3 regions of the Devosia sp. P2_G7 genome follow, and region 3 is predicted to be linked to each of the others. Evidence: predicted binding sites of a transcription regulator. Region 3 holds the regulator's gene; each other region holds the start of a gene.
What was found. The regulator LexA, encoded in region 3, represses DNA repair genes until DNA is damaged. The targets are predictions, from matches to a motif close to TGTTCNNNNTGTGTTCNG.
Positions count from the first base shown of each region.

Region 1 (5,980 bases), on a different contig from region 3:
CTAGTACGGCCGATTGCAGTAGAAAGCGGAACGATTTCGTTACCGATGAGTAGAGCGCGCCGACATCGCCGGCCCGGTTCTGTACCGCCGACAGCGCCTCTGACCGGGTCCGCCAACGCTCCGTCAGGTCGTCGAGCATGCCCATGGCGAACACGGGTTCGGCGTTGGCGCGGGCATCTTCGCCCAGCGACTGGCGCCGGGTCAGCGCCGCCGCGGTCTCGGCCGTCGGCCGCCCGGAGAGCCGCTCGTTGATCAACAGCAGCGTGGTCGCCACCAACGCGCCGCCCGTCGCCAGCCAGCCCAACGCAGGGTGGAACAGGAAGACGATCAGCAGGTAGACCGGCAGCCACGGCAAATCGAACAACGCCAGCGGACCGGACCCGCCGACGTACTGCCGGATGCTATCGAGATCGCGCACGGCATCGGGGCGCGCTACGCCCAACGGCGTCAGTCCGGCTCGCAGCGAGGCGCGAAACACATCGGGGGCCACCGAGGCCTCCAGTGCGCCGGCAAAGCGCGAGGCCATGCGCGAGCGCAAGAGGTCCAGCAGGGCGAGGAAGGCGTAGACCCCGGCGACCAGCGCAAACAGCGCCACCAGCGTCGGCACGGAGCGGCTGGCCAGCACGCGGTCATAGACCTGCAGCATGAACAGCGGTCCGGTCAGCACCAGGAGGTTGGTGCAGAGGCTGACGATGCCGAGCGCCAGCAGCGGGAACCCGGTGCGCCTCAGGAGGGCGCGGACGACGCTTTCGCGCCGGGCGCCGTTCGACATTTCGATACCTCGTCGCTGCCCGGTTGGGCGAGTGCAGTGGAGTCTCTGTGCCCGGGAGCCATGCATGAACCGGCGCCCTCGGATAGCAGCCATGCTGAAACGGCATATCCGGGATTGGGTGGGAATGAAAAAACCCCGGAACACGGGGGTTCCGGGGCTTAGGTATTGCGGGGTTGGTGCCGCAATTTTCAGCAGCCGGGACTTGGGGCGTCCGGTGCTGAATTGAGAGGCAGCGTCAGACGATCCAGTCCGACGATGCCAGAAGGGAATCGAGCGTGGCGCCGTTGAGCCCCATGGCGAGCGCATCGCCGTGGGCATCGGCGACGCGGATCTCGACGTGATAACCACTGCCGTCGACGTCGATGCCGAGGCTGTCATAGGTGTCGCCGCCACTGGCCGCGGCCTCGCGGAATGCCGAGAGGAACGCAGCAGGCGACGAGAAGCCCGTCAGCCCGATATCCAGCCGGTCGCCAGACTTGAGCGAGAAGTCCTCGACCGTGTCGTGGCCGGCCGAGAACACGAATGTGTCAGCGCCCGAGCCCCCATTGAGCAGGTCGATGCCGTCGCCGCCGAACAGCCGGTCGTTGCCGGTCTGGCCGTAGAGGTCGTCATCGCCATCGCCGCCCGACAGGTAGTCGTTCCCGGCACGGCCGAAGAAGCGGTCATTGCCGCCGAAACCGAAGAGCTCGTTGGCCGCGTCGTTGCCGGTGAAGCTGTTGTTGAGCGCGTTGCCGAAGCCGTTGACGTCGCGGGTGCCGGTCAGCTCCAGCGCCTCGTTCTCTGCGCCAAGGACGTAGGTATTGGCGGAGATGATACGGTCATATCCGGCGCCGGACAGCACCACGTCGTGGACGGAACTGATGACGATCCGGTCGGCGTCGTCGGTGCCGAAATAGGTGGTCGGCAGGTCGGTGAGGGTCGACGTGGCGACGGTGCCGTCGGCGAAGCGAAAGGCCTCGATGCCGCCGATGATGTCGTAGCTGCCGCCGACCTTGTGGACCACGAAACGGCCCGAGAGGTCGCGGGTGAGCGTGTAATCGTCGCGATCGCCGGCGTAGGACAGGACGTCCGTGCCGAGGCCACCGTCGATGAGGTCGTTGCCCTTCGAAGCAACCACCAGGTCGTCGCCCTTGTCGGCGTACAGGCGGTCGCAGCCGGCGCCGCCGATCAGCGTGTCGGCTCCGGAATTGGCATGGAACTCGACGCCGGAATCGTCCGCGACGATGATCTCGGCCTTGGTCGTACCCGCGACGTTGGCGAAGGTCACGGTGTTGGCGTCGCGGTCGGTGGGGGCACCGTAGCTGGTGCCCTCGTCGTTCACGAACAGCGTCGGCGAAAGGTACGTGGCTTCGAGGGCCGTACGTACCGAGCTCAGCACCTCGACCACGTTGTCATGGTCGTCGCCGCCGTGGAAGTTGATGTCGCGGTTGGTCTCGCGCACCTGGATGGAATTGTTGGCCTCGCTGGTCCAACTGGCGAACAGCAGGGCATGGCGGGTGTCGAAGGCCTCGAGTCCGACCAGACCGCTGTCGTAGAGCGCCTTGAGCTGGAAGGCATAACCGTTGCCGCCATCCCCCTTGTTCACCGCGCCATCGACCGACAGATTCGAGGCATCGAGGAAGATCGATTGCGAGAAAGTGAAGCCGTTGGAGGGGGCGTTCTCGATGTCGATGTCGAACAGCTTTACGTGGCTGGTGGCTGACAGCGAGATGACGTTCGAGCGATCGAAGGCCGACGAGACGTTGTTGAAATTGCCCGGGTCTTGTTCGGCTAACCCGGATTGGACGGTGAAGCCGCCGAGCTTGACGTTCTCCGCCACCTCGATCTTCTGCACCGAGGCAATGGTGGAGAAATCGAAGGCAAGCCCGTTGGTGAGCCGCACGGTGTTGCCGTTGACCGAGGCGACCTCGACCATCGACGTACGCAGCGGCTTGTCTTCGCGCCACTGGGTGTCGCCGATCGAGTCGAGATAAGCGTCGGTGTTCTCGAGCTCGATCCACAGGTGATCGCCGGTCTGCAGCGCGGACGCATCGTCCATATGCAGGTACATCGAGCCTTTGCTCGCCGCCTCGCTCAGCGAGAACGCGCCCGAGTAGCTCGGCACGTCGATGACGCCGCCCACCTGGAAGGCGCCGCCGGCCCGGGCATTGCCGACGAGGTCGATGGTCGTCGCCCCCGATCCGGTGCCCATCACCGTGATGTCGTCGCGGTTGATGACGACGGTCTGGTCGAACTCGAAGGTGCCGGCGCCCAGCAGGATGGTTTCGCCGGCTGGTGCTGAGTTGACAATGGCCTGCAGCTCGGCCGCAGAGGTCGAGGCGGAAACGGTGATCATTGGGGAGTACCTTTCGCAACTAGTGGAGTGGACGCGAATGCCTCCCTTTTGCACCGCGACGGCAGTGTTCCCGCTTGGCGCTAACCCCGGCTGAGGCCGATCGATAAGATTTGCGTCAAAAGCCGCAGGGAACACGTGCCCAACCTCGCCCGCCAATCTGGGCGGTGAGGGGGCCGAAATGTGCACGCTGTGGAAAAGTTGCCGATATGCAAGAGCCGGGCACTGGGCCCGGCTCTGAAGCAGTCATCGATCGGCGGTCGGGCCGCCTAGAGCTGGCGGATTTCCACCGGCCGGTCCTTGTTCCAGGCCACCGCGTTGCGCAGCGGCAGACCGAACTGGGCTTCCTCGATCTCGAACACGTCGCCGGGTTCGGTCTTGATGCCGTCGGCAAAGCTCAGCGTCGCGGTGCCGAACATGTGGACATGGATATCGCCCGGCTGGCGGAACAGGTCGTACTTGAAGTGGTGGTACTCGAGGTTGGCGATGGTGTGGCTCATGTTGTCCTCACCCGAGAGGAACGGCTTTTCCCACACCACCTTGCCGTCGCGCAGGATGCGCGACATGCCTGAGACGTTCCGCGGCAGCTCGCCGACGCGCAGCTCCGGCCCGAACGAGCACCAGCGGAGCTTGGAATGCGCGAGGAACAGGTAGTTCACCCGCTCGGTGACATGGTCGGAGAACTCGTTGCCGAGGGCAAAGCCGAGCCGGAAGGGCGTGCCGTCCTTGCCGATATAGTAGATGCCGGCGATCTCCGGCTCTTCGCCGGCGTCCTTGGCGAAGGCAGGCGAGGGGATGGGCTTGCCGGGCGCCGCCACGACATAGCCGTTACCCTTGTAGAACCACTCCGGCTGCACGCCGGTCTCGCCCGGCTTGGGCTTGCCGCCCTCGAGGCCCATGCGGAACATCTTCATCGAATCCGTCAGTGGCGCCTCGGCCTGCTGCTGGTTCGACTTGTGCATGGCGTCGCGGGTCGAGGCCGAGCCGAGATGGGTGAGGCCCGTGCCGGTGACATAGAGGTGCGCCGGATCGGGATGGTCGACAGGGGCCAGCAGCCGGCCTTCCTTGGCGAGCGCTTCGCGATCGAGCTTGGCGCCAAGGCCTTTCTCGATCACCACGGCGCGCAGCGACAGGCCGCGTTCGGCGGCTTCGCTGGCCAGCGCATAGACGCTGGTAGCTCCGGTCACGACGCTGGTCACGCCGCCTTCGGTAGCGCCGACGGCCCGGGCGCCCTTGTCGTCCTCGAACTGGATGAGATGCATGAAGCCCATTCTCTCGGTTTTCGTTGCCGCCCTATAGCGCGAGCGCCGGACGATTGCATTTGGATTTTGGATGTAGATCGCACTTGCGGATGCCCAGGGGGCGTACGGCGCGAATCGGGCTGCATCGGTGCGTAAGGCACAACGAATTTACCCCCTTGACGTTTTGGAAACGAAATGAGAACAAACTGCGTACATTAGATGGACAGATATCGGTTTGCGCGGCGCGAACCGAAGTGGAATAAGGGGAGATGGTTATGGCTGCTGCTGTGACGCCACTGCGGGTTATTGAGGGATCGATGGATAAGGACAAGGCGCTGGCTGCAGCGCTGAGCCAGATCGAGCGGAATTTCGGCAAGGGCACGGTGATGCGTTTCGGCGAGGGCGCCATTGCCCAGGTCGAAGCGATTTCCACCGGTTCGCTCGGGCTCGATATTGCGCTCGGCATTGGCGGGCTGCCCAAGGGTCGTATCGTTGAAGTGTTCGGGCCGGAAAGCTCGGGCAAGACGACACTGGCGCTGCACGTGGTAGCCGAGGCCCAGAAGAAGGGCGGCATCGCCGCGTTCATCGACGCCGAGCATGCGCTCGACCCGATCTACGCCCGCAAGCTTGGGGTGAAGGTCGACGAACTGCTGATCTCGCAGCCCGATACCGGCGAGCAGGCGCTGGAAATCGCCGATACGCTGGTGCGCTCCGGCGCGGTGGACGTTCTGGTGGTCGACTCGGTTGCCGCGCTGACGCCGAAGGCCGAACTCGAAGGCGAGATGGGCGATTCGATGCCGGGCCTGCAGGCCCGCCTGATGAGCCAGGCGATGCGCAAGCTTACCGGCTCGATCTCGAAGTCGAAGGCCATGGTGATCTTCATCAACCAGATCCGCATGAAGATCGGCGTGATGTACGGCTCGCCCGAGACCACGACGGGCGGCAACGCGCTGAAGTTCTATTCCTCGGTCCGCCTCGACATCCGCCGCATCGGCGCGATCAAGGAGCGAGAGGAAGTCATCGGCAACCAGACCCGCGTCAAGGTGGTCAAGAACAAGCTTGCCCCGCCGTTCCGCCAGGTCGAATTCGACATCATGTATGGTGAAGGCATCTCGAAAACTGGCGAACTGCTCGATCTCGGCGTGAAGTCGGGCCTCGTCGAGAAGTCCGGCGCCTGGTTCTCCTACGACAGCCAGCGGCTGGGGCAGGGGCGCGAGAACTCCCGCCAGTTCCTCAAGGACAACCCGCAGATCGCCGACCAGATCGAAAAAGGCGTCCGCGAAAGCTCAGGCGTCCTGGCCGAAGCCCTCCTGGCCGGCCCCGAAGGCGATGAGGCTGACGACGGCGAGGCGTGATCGGTTCCCGTTGCACAACGAGTTCAAGGGCGCCCAGGTGGCGCCCTTCTTCATTTGGGACTGGCCTCATTGCCGCCTACCCACGGGCCGTCCGCTAGACCCTACTCGTGTCCCAATCTCACCCACCCACCAGCCGTCATCCCCGGCGAAAGCCGGGACCCACTGCTCGGACGGCTGGGTTGGCACGGGCCGCGTCGGTCCATCACAGCAAGGGGACAGATCAGCGCGAGTGGAACGGCCGGAGCATTGGGTCCCGGCTTTCGCCGGGGATGACGGCCGG
Region 1 covers NZ_JBFUFI010000004.1:174,617-180,596, reverse strand. Annotated here, with positions in the region: gene AC1DWU_RS08805 (type I secretion system permease/ATPase) at 1-772, opposite strand, end outside; gene AC1DWU_RS08800 (calcium-binding protein) at 1,008-3,107, opposite strand; gene araD1 (AraD1 family protein) at 3,374-4,366, opposite strand; gene recA (recombinase RecA) at 4,663-5,700, shown strand.
Region 1: recA (recombinase RecA) is a predicted target of LexA. The motif match lies at 4,532-4,549, and genes of this name have one in related genera.

Region 2 (5,980 bases), on a different contig from region 3:
CGCTGATCACCCTGCCGGTGCTGATCCTCCACGGTACGCTCGACAAAGCGACCAAGCCGAGCGGCAGCCAGCTGTTCTACGACACGGCCGGCTCGGCCGACAAAACCCTCAAGCTCTATGAGGGGCACTTCCACGACCTGCTCAGTGACCTCGGCAAGGAAGAGGTGATGGGCGACATCACCGGCTGGATCGACGCGCGGGCTTGAGGCGGCGCCGCAGTTGAGTTGGAGGCCGGGGCGATGCTCCGGCCTTTTGCGTTTCAGGTGTAGGGTTCGGGAACCTCTTGCGCAGGCGGACACTCCAATGCCGCACGGAGGATGAGATGCTGACAGTGCTGAAGCAGCGGAGCGACGTGGCTGGGCTGAGCGAGGCAGAACTGGTCGAGCTGGCGCGACAAGGTGGCGAGAACGCCATTCGCACGCTGATCGAGCGCAACAACCAGCGGCTGTTCCGGGCCGCGCGCAGCGTGCTGCGCAATGACGGCGAGGCCGAGGACGTGGTGCAGGAAACCTATGTGAAGGCGTTCACGGCGCTGGCGAGCTTTCGCGGCGAGGCGAGCTTTTCCACCTGGCTGACCCGCATTGCGCTGAACGAGGCGGTGTCCCGGTTGCGACGGCGGCGCAGGAACAGCGATCTAGAAGCGCTGGACCAGGCGGTGAGCGCCGATGCCGGGCTGGTGTTGCTGTTCCCGCTGTCGCTGGTTCCGCTCCCCGCTGATACGGAGGCCGCACGGTCAGAAATGCGCCAGATACTGGAAACAGCCATCGATGGCCTGCCGGAGGGATTTCGCACGGTGTTCGTGCTGCGCGATGTCGAGGGGCTGAGCACCGAGGAGACGGCGGAGCAGCTGACGCTGAAGCCGGAAACGGTGAAGACCCGGCTGCACCGGGCGCGGCGGATGTTGCGGGCGGTGCTGGAAGAGCAGATGCGCGGCTCGTTCGCCGAACTCTATCCGTTCGACGGCGCGCGCTGCGCCAACATGGCGGACCGGGTGATCGCGAAGCTCAGGCAGGCCTAACCGGTCACAGCGGCTTTTCGGCGAGGCCGCGGAAGGCGTCGGGGATGGAGCGCTCGAGTTCGAGCGTGGCGGAGCCGTAGCCGATGGCTTCGCGGCCGAAGCGAGTGCGGACGGCATCCATGGCGCGATCGGCGACGAGGCGGGAGGCGCCGCGACGGGTGCCGGGGTGGCGGGGCTCGTCGGCGAGGCCGAGCGGCAGTTCGAGCTGGACCAGCGGGTTGCGCTCGAGGTGCGAGACCGAGATGGCGAGGAGCGTGATGGTGCGCTCGTCGGGGTGATCGGCCTGCACGACGCGCACCAGGTCTTCGGCGATCTCAGCGAGGCTGACAGTGGCGGCGATGGGGCTATCGATGGTGATCGAGCGGGTGACGGCGCGCATGTCGCGGAAGCGGACGCGCAGGGTGATGGTGTGGCCGTGCCAGGATTTGACCCGCAAGCGCGAGGCGATGCGATCGGCGAGGTGGTGCAGCGTCGGGCGGTAGATACGCTCGATGAAAGGCTTTTTGCCGAGGGCGGATTGAGCGCCGGCCGAGCGGGCGCGCTGATTGGTGACGATGGCGCGCGGGTCGCGGTTCCAGCTCAGGGCGCTGAGCTTTTCGCCGGTGGCGCGGCCGAGCAGAGCCTGCACCCATTCGACGTGCTTTTCGGCGAGCTGGCCGATGGTGAGGATGCCCTCGTCTTCGAGCTTGCCTTCGGTGACCGGGCCGACGCCCCACATCAGCCCGACCGGCAGATGATGGAGGAATTCGAGTTCGCGGACCGGGTCGACGACGACGAGGCCATCGGGCTTGGCGACCTGCGAGGCGATCTTGGCGAGATGCTTGGTCCGCGCGACGCCGACGGAGATGGGGAGGCCGAGCTCGGCGCGGACGCGGGTGCGGATGGTCTGGGCGATGGTTTCGGGCGAGCCGAACAGGTGTTCGCAGCCGGCGACATCGGCGAAGGCTTCGTCGATGGAGATACGTTCGACCAGCGGGGTGTAGTCGGAGAGCACGGCGATGGCGGCGTCACCGAGCTGTTGGTATTCCTCGAAATGGCCGCCAGTGAAGATCAGTTCGGGGCAGAGTTCCTTCGCGGCCCAGCCGGACATGCCGCCGTGGACGCCGAAGGCCTTGGCCTCGTACGAGGCAGCGAGCACTACGCCACCGCCGACGGCGATCGGTTTGCCGCGCAGCTCGGGGTTCAGCAGCTGCTCGACCGAGGCGTAGAAGGCATCGAGATCGGCATGCAGGATGGTGGCGGGCTCCATCCGGGTTCTCCGTGGCGGCGTTGAGAACATAAAGTGAACGAAGGGTGGGGCTTGTCAAGCTGAGTTTGCGGCTGCCGGGGGCTTGTCTTGCTATCGACAGGTGTGCCGCCTAGGTCTGCTGCTGGGGATCTGGAGGGTGCGATGCGGGCAGTGGTCTATTCGGCTTACGGGATGCCGGAGGAGTTGCGGCTGACGGAGGTGGCACGGCCGGTGCCGAAGGCGGGCGAGGTGCTGATCCGGGTGAAGGCGGCGTCGCTCAATTCTTGGGATTGGGACCTGCTGCGGGGCCAGCCGTTCCTGGTGCGGCTCGGCGGGCTGCTGCGGCCGCCGTACCCGATCCTTGGGGCGGATGTGGCGGGCGTGGTCGAGGCGGCAGGCGAGGGGGTAACGCGGTTCGCGGTGGGCGATGCGGTGTTCGGCGATCTCAGCGGGGCGAGCTGGGGCGGGTTCGCGGAGTATGTCGCGGCGCCTGAAGCTGCATTAGCGGCGATCCCCGCGGGAGTGAGTTTTGAGGCCGCGGCGGCAACGCCGCAGGCGGGACTCTTGGCGTGGCAGGGGTTGCGCTGGAAGGGCGAGGTGCAGCCGGGCGACAAGGTGCTGATCAATGGCGGCGGAGGCGGGGCGGGGACGTTTGCGATCCAGCTGGCCAAGCGTGCCGGGGCCGCGGTGACGGGGGTGGACCGGGCCGAGAAGGCGGAGCTGATGCGATCGGTCGGGGCGGACCGGGTGATCGACTATGCGGCGACGGACTTCACTGCCGAGGGGCTGCAGTACGACCTCATCCTCGACATGGTGGCGGCGCGGCCGCTGGCGCATTACCGGCGGGCGCTGGGTCCGCGGGGCCGGTTCGTGATGGTGGGTGGGAAGACGTCGACGATCCTCACGGTGGCACTGGCCGGGGCGATGACATCGAAGCCGGAGGGGCAACAGATGGGGCTGCTGCTGCACCGGCCGGATGTGGGGCAACTGGCGGAGCTTGGGGCGCTGGTGGCAGCGGGGACGATCGTGCCGGCGGTGGAGCGGGTGTATCCGCTGGAACAGGCTGCAGAGGCGTTTCAGCGGATCGGCGACGGGCGGGCGCTGGGGAAGCTGGTGGTGGCGCCGTAGCTGTCAGCCCCCCGCCAGGGCCAGCAGGCGGTCGGTTTCTTCCGGGACGTTCTCCGAAAGGCGGGCTGCGGCGATGATGGGGAGCCAGGCGCGGATTTCGGGGGCGGTAAGGGGGCCGAGGGCCAGGTAGCGCTCGAGATAGGCGTTGGCGAGGTCGGGGCCGGCGCCGTGCAGCATCAGCACGTAGGAGCGGGCGACGTCGGCGGCGGGTGGGCCGGAGGTGGCGTCGGGCCAATCGACGATGATGGCGGCGCCGGGCGTGCCGATGATGTTGAACGGGTGGAAATCGCCGTGGCAGAGGCGGTTGCCATCGGGCAAGCAGGCCAGGTCGACGAGCTGTTTTGTGCGCAGCGCTTCGTCGAGCTGGGGCACATGGGCGATGCGGTGCGCCAGGCGAGGCTTCAGCGGCGACAGGCGCGTTTCCTCGCGGGCGTGCATGGCTAGGTGTAGCTGCACCATGGCTTCGAGCGCGGCGGGGATCTGCGTGGGATCGGCGGTGGCGAGGGTCGCCAGCGGCTGGCCGGTGGCGCGGGACATGACGAGGCCCCAGCGGCCGGCGAACTTGCCGGCTTCGAAAACCTGCGGGGTGGGCAGGCCGTGATCGGCGACGACGGCGAGGATGGCAGCCTCGCTGAAGGCGACGGCGCGGGCGGCAGGGTCACGATAGAGCTTCAGCACGTGCTCGCCGTAGTGGAAGGCTTCGGCCACCTTGCCGGAGCCGAGCAGGTGGCCGATTTCGGGGCGGGTCATCAGCTGAGCGCGGCCTTGAGGGCGGTGGCAATCGTGTCCTTCCCGCGGGTGAGCTGGAAGACCTTGCCGATCGACTTGGGCTCTTCGAGCAGGGCGACCACCACCGCGGCGACGTCCTCGCGCGGGACCGACTCCTCGTTGATCGCCTCCTGGCTCAGCACCACCTTGCCGGTGCCGCCGCCATCGGTGAGCTCGCCCGGCTCGAGGATGGTCCAATCGAGGCTGGAGCTGGTGATGTGCTTGGCCGCGGCGCGCTTCTGCTTGTAATAGTCCTTCATCTCATCGTTCATCGAACGGGTGGAAAGCCCGGTGCTGGCGCCGATGGAAGAGATCGAGACGTAGCGCTTCACGCCCGTCTTTTCGGCAGCGCGGACGGTGCGCAGCGTGCCCGTGCGGTCGAGGGCGCTGCTTTCGCCGGCGCCGGACCCGGCCGCGAACACCACGGCATCGGCATCCTTCATGGCGAAAACGATGTCGTCGAAGGGCGATTTATCGAGATCGAGCAGCACGGTTTCGGCGCCGAGCTTCACCATATCGGCCATGTGCCGGGGGTTGCGAATAGTGGCGACGACGGCGTGCCTGGCCGCGATGAGCTTTTCAACGATCAGGATGCCGGTGCGGCCGTGGCCGCCGATGACGATGATGCGCATTGGGATACCTCAGTTCCGGAAAGGGTGCCGCAGGTGAGGCGATAGGGCAAGCTCGCTAGGAGTAAGGGAGATGATTCGATGACTGGACGGCAGGTGGTGGTGCACCACGACGATCTGGGGGCGAGCTGGAGCGCCAACATGGCGTTTCTCGAGCTTTGCGAGCAGGGCGTGGTCACTTGCGGCTCGGTGATGGTGCCTTGCCCGTGGTTTCCGCATATGGCGCAGTTGGCGCGGGAGAATTCCGAGCTCGATATCGGGGTGCACCTGACGCTGACCGCCGAGTTCGACCGCTTTCGCTGGCGGCCGATGACCGGCACGGCGGACAATGGCATGTGCGACGCCGAGGGTTTTATGTGGCGCCGGGTGGCGGACACGCGGGGCGCCGATGTGGCGGCGGTGGAGCGCGAGCTCCGGGCGCATATCGATGCGGCGCTCGACGCGGGCATCGATGTGACGCATCTCGATGCGCATATGGGCACGGTGTGGTTGCCCGAGTTCGTCGAGATCTACGAGCGGCTGGGGGCGGACTACCGGTTGCCGATCTTCCTGCCGGGGCCAACGGATAGCTGGGTGGAGCCTTCGGCGGCGCTGAATCGCGCGACGGAGCGGGCTCAGGGCCGGGGCAACCCGGTGTTCGACGGGGTGGTGTCGACGCCGTTCGGCAATCTCAGCCCGACGGCGGCGGACTATCGCGGAATCCTCGACGGCGCGCGGCCGGGGCTCAACTGGGGGGCGTTCCATTTCACCCGGCCCGGTGACGTCGCGATGATCTCGGACGACGCGCCGCTGCGGCTCGCCGAGTACGAGCTGTTCCGTTCGGGCGCGGTGGAGCCGATGTATGCCGAGCTCGGGCTGGAGCTGGTGGGGATGCGCGGGTTCCGCGAGCGGATGCGGGGCCGGTAGATCGATTTTCTCCGATGCGGATTCGCGATGTCGAATTGGCGGGCGCGGGTTCGACTAGCCTCGTAAATCCGGAGGGATCGAAAAATGAAGTTCGTTTGTCTCGTCTATATCGACAGTGTGGCCATCGGGGCGCTGAGTGAGGCCGAGGGGCGGCAACTGGCCGACGACTCGATTGCGTTCGACTGGGGCCTGAGGAACAGCGGCAAGCTGATCCTGGCGCAGCCGCTGGAGGCGCCGGGGACGGCGGTGACGGTGCGGCAGCGGGCGGGCAAGCTCTCCCGCACCGACGGGCCGTTCGTCGAG
Region 2 covers NZ_JBFUFI010000001.1:577,587-583,566, reverse strand. Annotated here, with positions in the region: gene AC1DWU_RS03020 (lysophospholipase) at 1-206, shown strand, start outside; gene AC1DWU_RS03015 (RNA polymerase sigma factor) at 323-1,018, shown strand; gene dinB (DNA polymerase IV) at 1,023-2,267, opposite strand; gene AC1DWU_RS03005 (NAD(P)-dependent alcohol dehydrogenase) at 2,409-3,374, shown strand; gene AC1DWU_RS03000 (aminoglycoside phosphotransferase family protein) at 3,378-4,124, opposite strand; gene AC1DWU_RS02995 (NAD(P)-binding oxidoreductase) at 4,124-4,774, opposite strand; gene AC1DWU_RS02990 (polysaccharide deacetylase family protein) at 4,853-5,677, shown strand; gene AC1DWU_RS02985 (YciI family protein) at 5,762-5,980, shown strand, end outside.
Region 2: dinB (DNA polymerase IV) is a predicted target of LexA. The motif match lies at 2,290-2,307, and genes of this name have one in related genera.

Region 3 (5,980 bases):
GTCGACGTGCCCTATGTCGCCCTGGAGATGCTGACTTCGGCGGCGCAGGACCGGGTCTTCTACCGCGTCGACGGTCCGGAGGGCTTCATCACGGGCTATCAGACCCTGCCGACCTCTGATGCAGCGACGGCCGACATCGCCTATTCGGACGCCAGCTTCCGTGGTGAGCCGATCCGCGTGGCGGTGCTGCGACGCGCGGCATCCTCCGGCGTCAGCGCCATCCCGTTCACGGTCACCGTCGCCGAGACCACCATCGCCCGCACGCAGTTGACCCAGACCCTGCTCCTCCGCTCTGCCATTCGCCTTGCGCTGCTCATCCTCGCCGCCGCGGTGATCCTCTGGCTGGCCGTCGGTTTCTCGCTCGCCCCGCTCTACCGCCTCCGCGATGCCATCTCGCGGCGGGCCCTCGATGACCTCAGCCCCATCGAACAGGAGGTTCCCCGCGAGGTGCAGGGCCTGGTCGACACGATCAACTCGTTCATGACGCGGCTGTCGTCAGCTCTCGATGCCCTGCGCCATTTCACCGGCAATGCCAGCCATCAGCTCCGCACGCCGCTCACCATCATCCGCACTCAGTTGGCGCTGGCGCTCCGCGCCGATAGCCCTGCCGCGGCACGGGAGGCGGCCCGCACCGCCGACGCCGCGGTGGTGCACGCCGAGCGCGTCCTCGCGCAACTGCTGCTCCTCGCCAGGATCGACGAGGCTGCGTCCGATCGGCTGCAGTTCCAGGTTGTCGATCTGTTCGAGCTCGCCCGGGAGCGCACAGGCGACTATGTCGTCCGCGCCCATGCCGCCGACATCGATCTTGGCCTCGAGGGCGAAGGACCGGCGCTGGTCCGCGGCGACCCGATGCTGCTCGGTGAACTGCTGAGCAACCTCATCGAGAACGCCATCGCCTATGCTGGACCCGACGCCGAAGCGACGGTTCGCGTCACCACAGGGGACGGCGTGGTGGTGCTGCAGGTAGCCGACACCGGCAACGGCGTCGCCGCCGAGCAGCTGGCGGCAGTGCGCAAACGCTTCAGCCGCGGTAACAGCGACAAGCCCGGAGCTGGCCTCGGGCTGTCCATAGTCGAAGAGATCGCGGGTCTGCTCGGTGGCGAACTGACTGTCGCATCGCAGCCTGGCAAAGGTTTCAGCGTGCAGCTTACCCTACCCGCCGAGCCGCAATAATCCGGCGGCGGCGCGCGTCGACCAATGCGCCGCCACGCGCCAGTGAATCCCGTCGTCAGTGCACGGGGATCATCAGGTGGGCATAGGGAGTGTTGGGCCACATCACATAGGGCTGGGTGTGGTCGGGATGCTCTTCCTTGGGATAGCCGGCCAGCATCTCGTCTGCGACGTTGAAGATCATGACGTGCGGCCCGTCGACCATCCACTCGTGGCCAGCGGGCGGCGCGGTCGCGAACGGATCCATGTTGTCGGGCGCCGACTCGCCCTGCAGCATGTAGCCGAAACCGACCACACCCTCGGGTGGGTCCTTCTTCTCGCTATATGCCGTCAACCACGCCATGCCTCCGGCATCGACGCATATTGGATCATTGGTGGGCGAAGCCAGGTTGTCCGGCATGCAGGTAAAGCCGTTCGTTCCCTCCTTGAGCGTCTTCATCTGCATCTGAGCATCGAAGTTCACGACCGTGGCATTCTGGCCCACCGCCACCGGCGCTGCCGACAGCGCGTTGGCGACCAATTCCGCATCGGTCATTTCGGCCGCCACGGTGGGGCTGAGCAAGATCCCCAGGATCATTGCGGATATGGCATAACGGCTTGATTTCATAGACATGTTTTCCTCCTCAGAAACAGTCCAGTTCACCGGCCCGTGGAAACGAGCACAGCTCCAGCTGAGAAGGTTGGGGTGTGCGGGTTCGACACGCCAATCTCTCGACGGTATGCCCTGGTGGACAGCAGGTCAACGAAACGCAAGGCCCCGACGTCGAGAGGATTTAGCGGCCACACGTCCTCTCTTTCGGCGCGCCAGGGGCGCCATCGTAACGCAATATTCATCGTCCGATTGCAGAACATAACTGGAACACGTATAATACGTTCAGTCTTTGTTCCGATTCTGCTCACGGGGCCGCCATGCTGACGCGCAAGCAACACGAACTTCTGATGTTCATCCACGAGCGGATGAAAGAATCCGGCATCCCACCCTCGTTCGACGAGATGAAGGATGCGCTCGATCTTCGCAGCAAGTCGGGCATCCACCGGCTGATCACTGCGCTCGAGGAGCGCGGCTTCATCCGGCGCCTGCCCAACCGAGCCCGGGCGCTCGAGGTGATCAAGCTACCGGACTCGATGAATCCATCGCTCGGCGGCCGCAAGGCGCGCTTCGAGCCGAGCGTCATCGAGGGCAATCTTGGCCGGGTCGCGACCCCGCCGGCACGCCCCGCGGCGCAGGTGGCCAACGCCGACGCCTACCGCGCGGTCACCGTCCCGGTGATGGGCCGAATCGCCGCCGGCACTCCGATCGAGGCCATCCAGACCCACAGCCATTCCATCATGGTGCCGCCCGAGATGCTCGGTGCGGGTGAACATTATGCCCTGGAAGTGCGCGGCGATTCGATGATCGATGCCGGGATTTTCGATGGCGACACCGTGCTCATCAAGAAACAGGAGGCGGCTTCGACCGGTGAGATCGTCGTCGCCCTCGTAGATGACGAGGAGGCGACGCTGAAGCGGCTGCGCCGTCGCGGCAACTCGGTAGCGCTCGAGGCCGCCAACCCAGCCTACGAAACCCGCATCTTCCCGCCCGACCGGGTGAAGGTGCAGGGTCGCCTGGTTGGCCTGCTCCGCAAATACTGAACTCCTGACCTGCCGCCAATCGGGTCTCCGGGCCGGCTGCCTCAGCCGGCCCCTTTTTCTTATGAATCCGGACGCTGCGGACAACAATTGCACTAGGGCTGGGCTGGCAAAGACGTTACGTTCCGCGCCGCTGGCAGCAAGTGGCGCATCGGATCTGAAGCGCCGCCTGCAAGCGGCTTTCGCGATCATACCAGGAGAGTGGACCACCTTCCCGATTGCGATGTAGCGGCATGGCTTGATGCGCGGCAAACTGGCGGCGCAAGGGAGAGGGTTTTGGCAGGACAGGTCGAATGGGTCGCCGTCGATTGGGGCACCTCCAATCTGCGGGCATGGGGAATAGATTCCGCCGGTGAGATCGCCTTCTCCCGCTCGTCGCCGGACGGCATGGGTCGTCTCAGCCGCGAGCAATATCCGGATGTGCTGACCTCGCTGCTCAACGGCGTCGCCGATGACGTCGAGGACGTACTGATCTGCGGCATGGCCGGCGCGCGGCAGGGCTGGATCGAGGCCCCCTATCTCGACGCCCCCGCCGAACTCGGTCGCATCGCTGCCGGCGCCGTTGCGCCCGACATGGCCGGCCCGCACACCCCGCGCATCCTGCCTGGCGTCTGCCTCCGCGATCTGGGTGCGGAGGACGTGATGCGCGGCGAGGAAACCCAATTGCTTGGGCTCTCGGCACTGATCCCCAACTTCTCCGGCCTCGCGGTTATGCCGGGCACCCACAGCAAGTGGGCGCTGCTTTCCGGCACCAAGCTGGAGCGCTTCTCCAGCGCTATGACCGGCGAGATCTTCGAGCTGCTGCGCACCCACTCGGTGCTGCGCCATTCGCTCGGTGGTGAGCTCGAGGGCGAAGATCGTGATGTCGGCTTCGCTGCCGGTCTCGACCAGGGGCTCGAGCGCCCCCAGCGCTTGACCGCGACGCTGTTCAAGGTCCGCGCCGGCTCCCTGCTGTCGGGCCGCAGCCCGGCATGGTGTGCCGGTTTCCTCTCGGGCCTGTTGATCGGCGCCGAGATCGGGGGCCAGCGCGACTGGATCGGCGAGGCGGAGATTCCGCTGGTCGGCAGTGTCGGCCTTTGCGGGTTGTACCAGATGGGCTTTGAACGGCTCGGCGCCCGGACCCGCATCGTCGATGCGACCGACGCCACCCTCGCCGGACTCAAGGCAGCAAGACAGGCATAGAAGTTCATGGACCACCGCCACATCATCGCGATCCTTCGCGGCATCACGCCTCCCGAAACCCTCGAAGTTTGCGACGCCCTCGTGCTCGCCGGCATCACCATGATCGAGGTCCCACTCAATTCGCCCGAAGCGCTGCGCTCGATCGAAGACGCCGCCAAGGCCTTCGACGGTCGCGCCCTGGTCGGTGCGGGCACGGTGTTGAGCCGCGCCGATGTCGACGCGGTCGCCGATGCGGGCGGCCGGTTCGTTGTGTCGCCGGACACCAACCCGGCAGTTATCGGCGCCACCATCGAGCGCGGCATGACCTCGTACCCGGGTGTGTTCTCGCCCACCGACGCGTTCACCGCCATCCGCTCCGGCGCCACGGGCCTGAAGTTCTTCCCCGCCGAAGTGCTTGGCCCCAAGGGCATCAAGGCGATGAAGGCGGTGCTGCCGCTGGCTATCCCGCTCTACGCCGTCGGAGGCGCCAACCCCGACAATTTCGCCGAGTACTTCGCGGCCGGCTGCGCCGGCTTCGGGCTCGGCACCTACATTTTCAAGCCCGGCATGTCGGCCGCCGATGTGGCATCGCGCGCCACCACCGCCGTCGCCGCCTATGATCAGGGAAGACCACGATGAACTCGAAGGCCGAACTGTTCGTCGATAGCCGCTGCGAGCTGGGCGAAGGCCCGTTCTGGAACCCGCTGCTCGAACGCCTGTTCTGGTTCGATATCCTCAACCAGACCATGCTGAGCGCCGGCACCGACGGCCACATCGTCGACCGCATTACCTTCAAGGACACGGTCAGCGCCGGCGCCGTGATCGACAAGGACACGCTCGGCATCGTGCAGTCGGGCGCCCTGCTCCGCTATGATTTTGCTTCCGACACGAGCACGGTGATCGCCGAGATCGAGGAGGACGTTCCGACCAACCGGACCAATGACAGCCGCGTCGACCGCACCGGCGGCTTCTGGATCGGCACGATGGGCCGGAAGGCCGAGGCGGGGGTCGGTGGCGTCTATCAGTACCGCGCCGGACAGACCACCAAGGTCATCGAGAACATCCGCATCCCGAACTCGATCTGCTTTTCCCCCGACGGCCGCACCGCCTACTTCACTGACGCCAGCCAGATGATCGTCCGCTGCGCGCTCGACCCGGCGACCGGCCTGCCGGTCGGACCATGGGAGGATTTCTACACCATGGACGGCCTGGGCGGCCCCGATGGCTCCGTCGTCGACTCCGAGGGGTACCTCTGGAACGCCCGTTGGGGCGGCAGCGCGGTGATCCGCATCTCGCCCGACGGCAAGCTCGACAAGGTGGTCGAGGTTCCCGGCGTTAGCCAGGTGAGCTGCCCCGCCTTCGGCGGCAATGACCTCAAGACCCTCTACATCACCACGGCGCGCGAGCACATGACGCCCGAGCAACTGGAGCGCGAGCCCTATGCCGGCAGCGTCTTCGCCGTGGCGCTCGACGTCCCCGGCATCGCCGAACCCTTCCTCAAGCTCTGAGTCTAACGTGTCTTTTCCCGCTATCGGCGTCTGCTATTACCCCGAACACTGGTCCGTCGAGCAATGGGATGACGACGCCCGCCGCATGGCGGAGGTCGGCATCGAATATGTCCGCATCGGCGAGTTTGCCTGGTCCCGCCTTGAGCCGCGACCGAACGAGCTGGATTTCGGCTGGCTGGTTGCGGCAATGGACGTGCTCGACAAGCACGGGCTCAAGGTCATCGTCGGCACGCCCACGGCGACCCCGCCCCGCTGGCTGATCGACAAGATGCCCGACATGCTGGCGGTCGATCGCGACGGCCGGCCGCGCGGCTTCGGTTCGCGTCGGCACTACGACTTCTCGCACCTGGGCTATCGGCGCGAATGCGCCCGCATCACCCGGTTGCTGATCGACCATGTCGGCCAGCACAAGGCACTCGCCGGCTGGCAGACCGATAACGAGTACGGCTGCCACGACACGGTGCACTCCTACTCGCACGCCGCAGCCATCGGCTTCCGGCTCTGGCTGAAGG
Region 3 covers NZ_JBFUFI010000003.1:314,840-320,819, forward strand. Annotated here, with positions in the region: gene AC1DWU_RS07735 (sensor histidine kinase) at 1-1,173, shown strand, start outside; gene AC1DWU_RS07740 (hypothetical protein) at 1,229-1,783, opposite strand; gene lexA (transcriptional repressor LexA) at 2,080-2,802, shown strand; gene AC1DWU_RS07750 (2-dehydro-3-deoxygalactonokinase) at 3,076-3,981, shown strand; gene AC1DWU_RS07755 (2-dehydro-3-deoxy-6-phosphogalactonate aldolase) at 3,988-4,599, shown strand; gene AC1DWU_RS07760 (SMP-30/gluconolactonase/LRE family protein) at 4,596-5,468, shown strand; gene AC1DWU_RS07765 (beta-galactosidase) at 5,476-5,980, shown strand, end outside.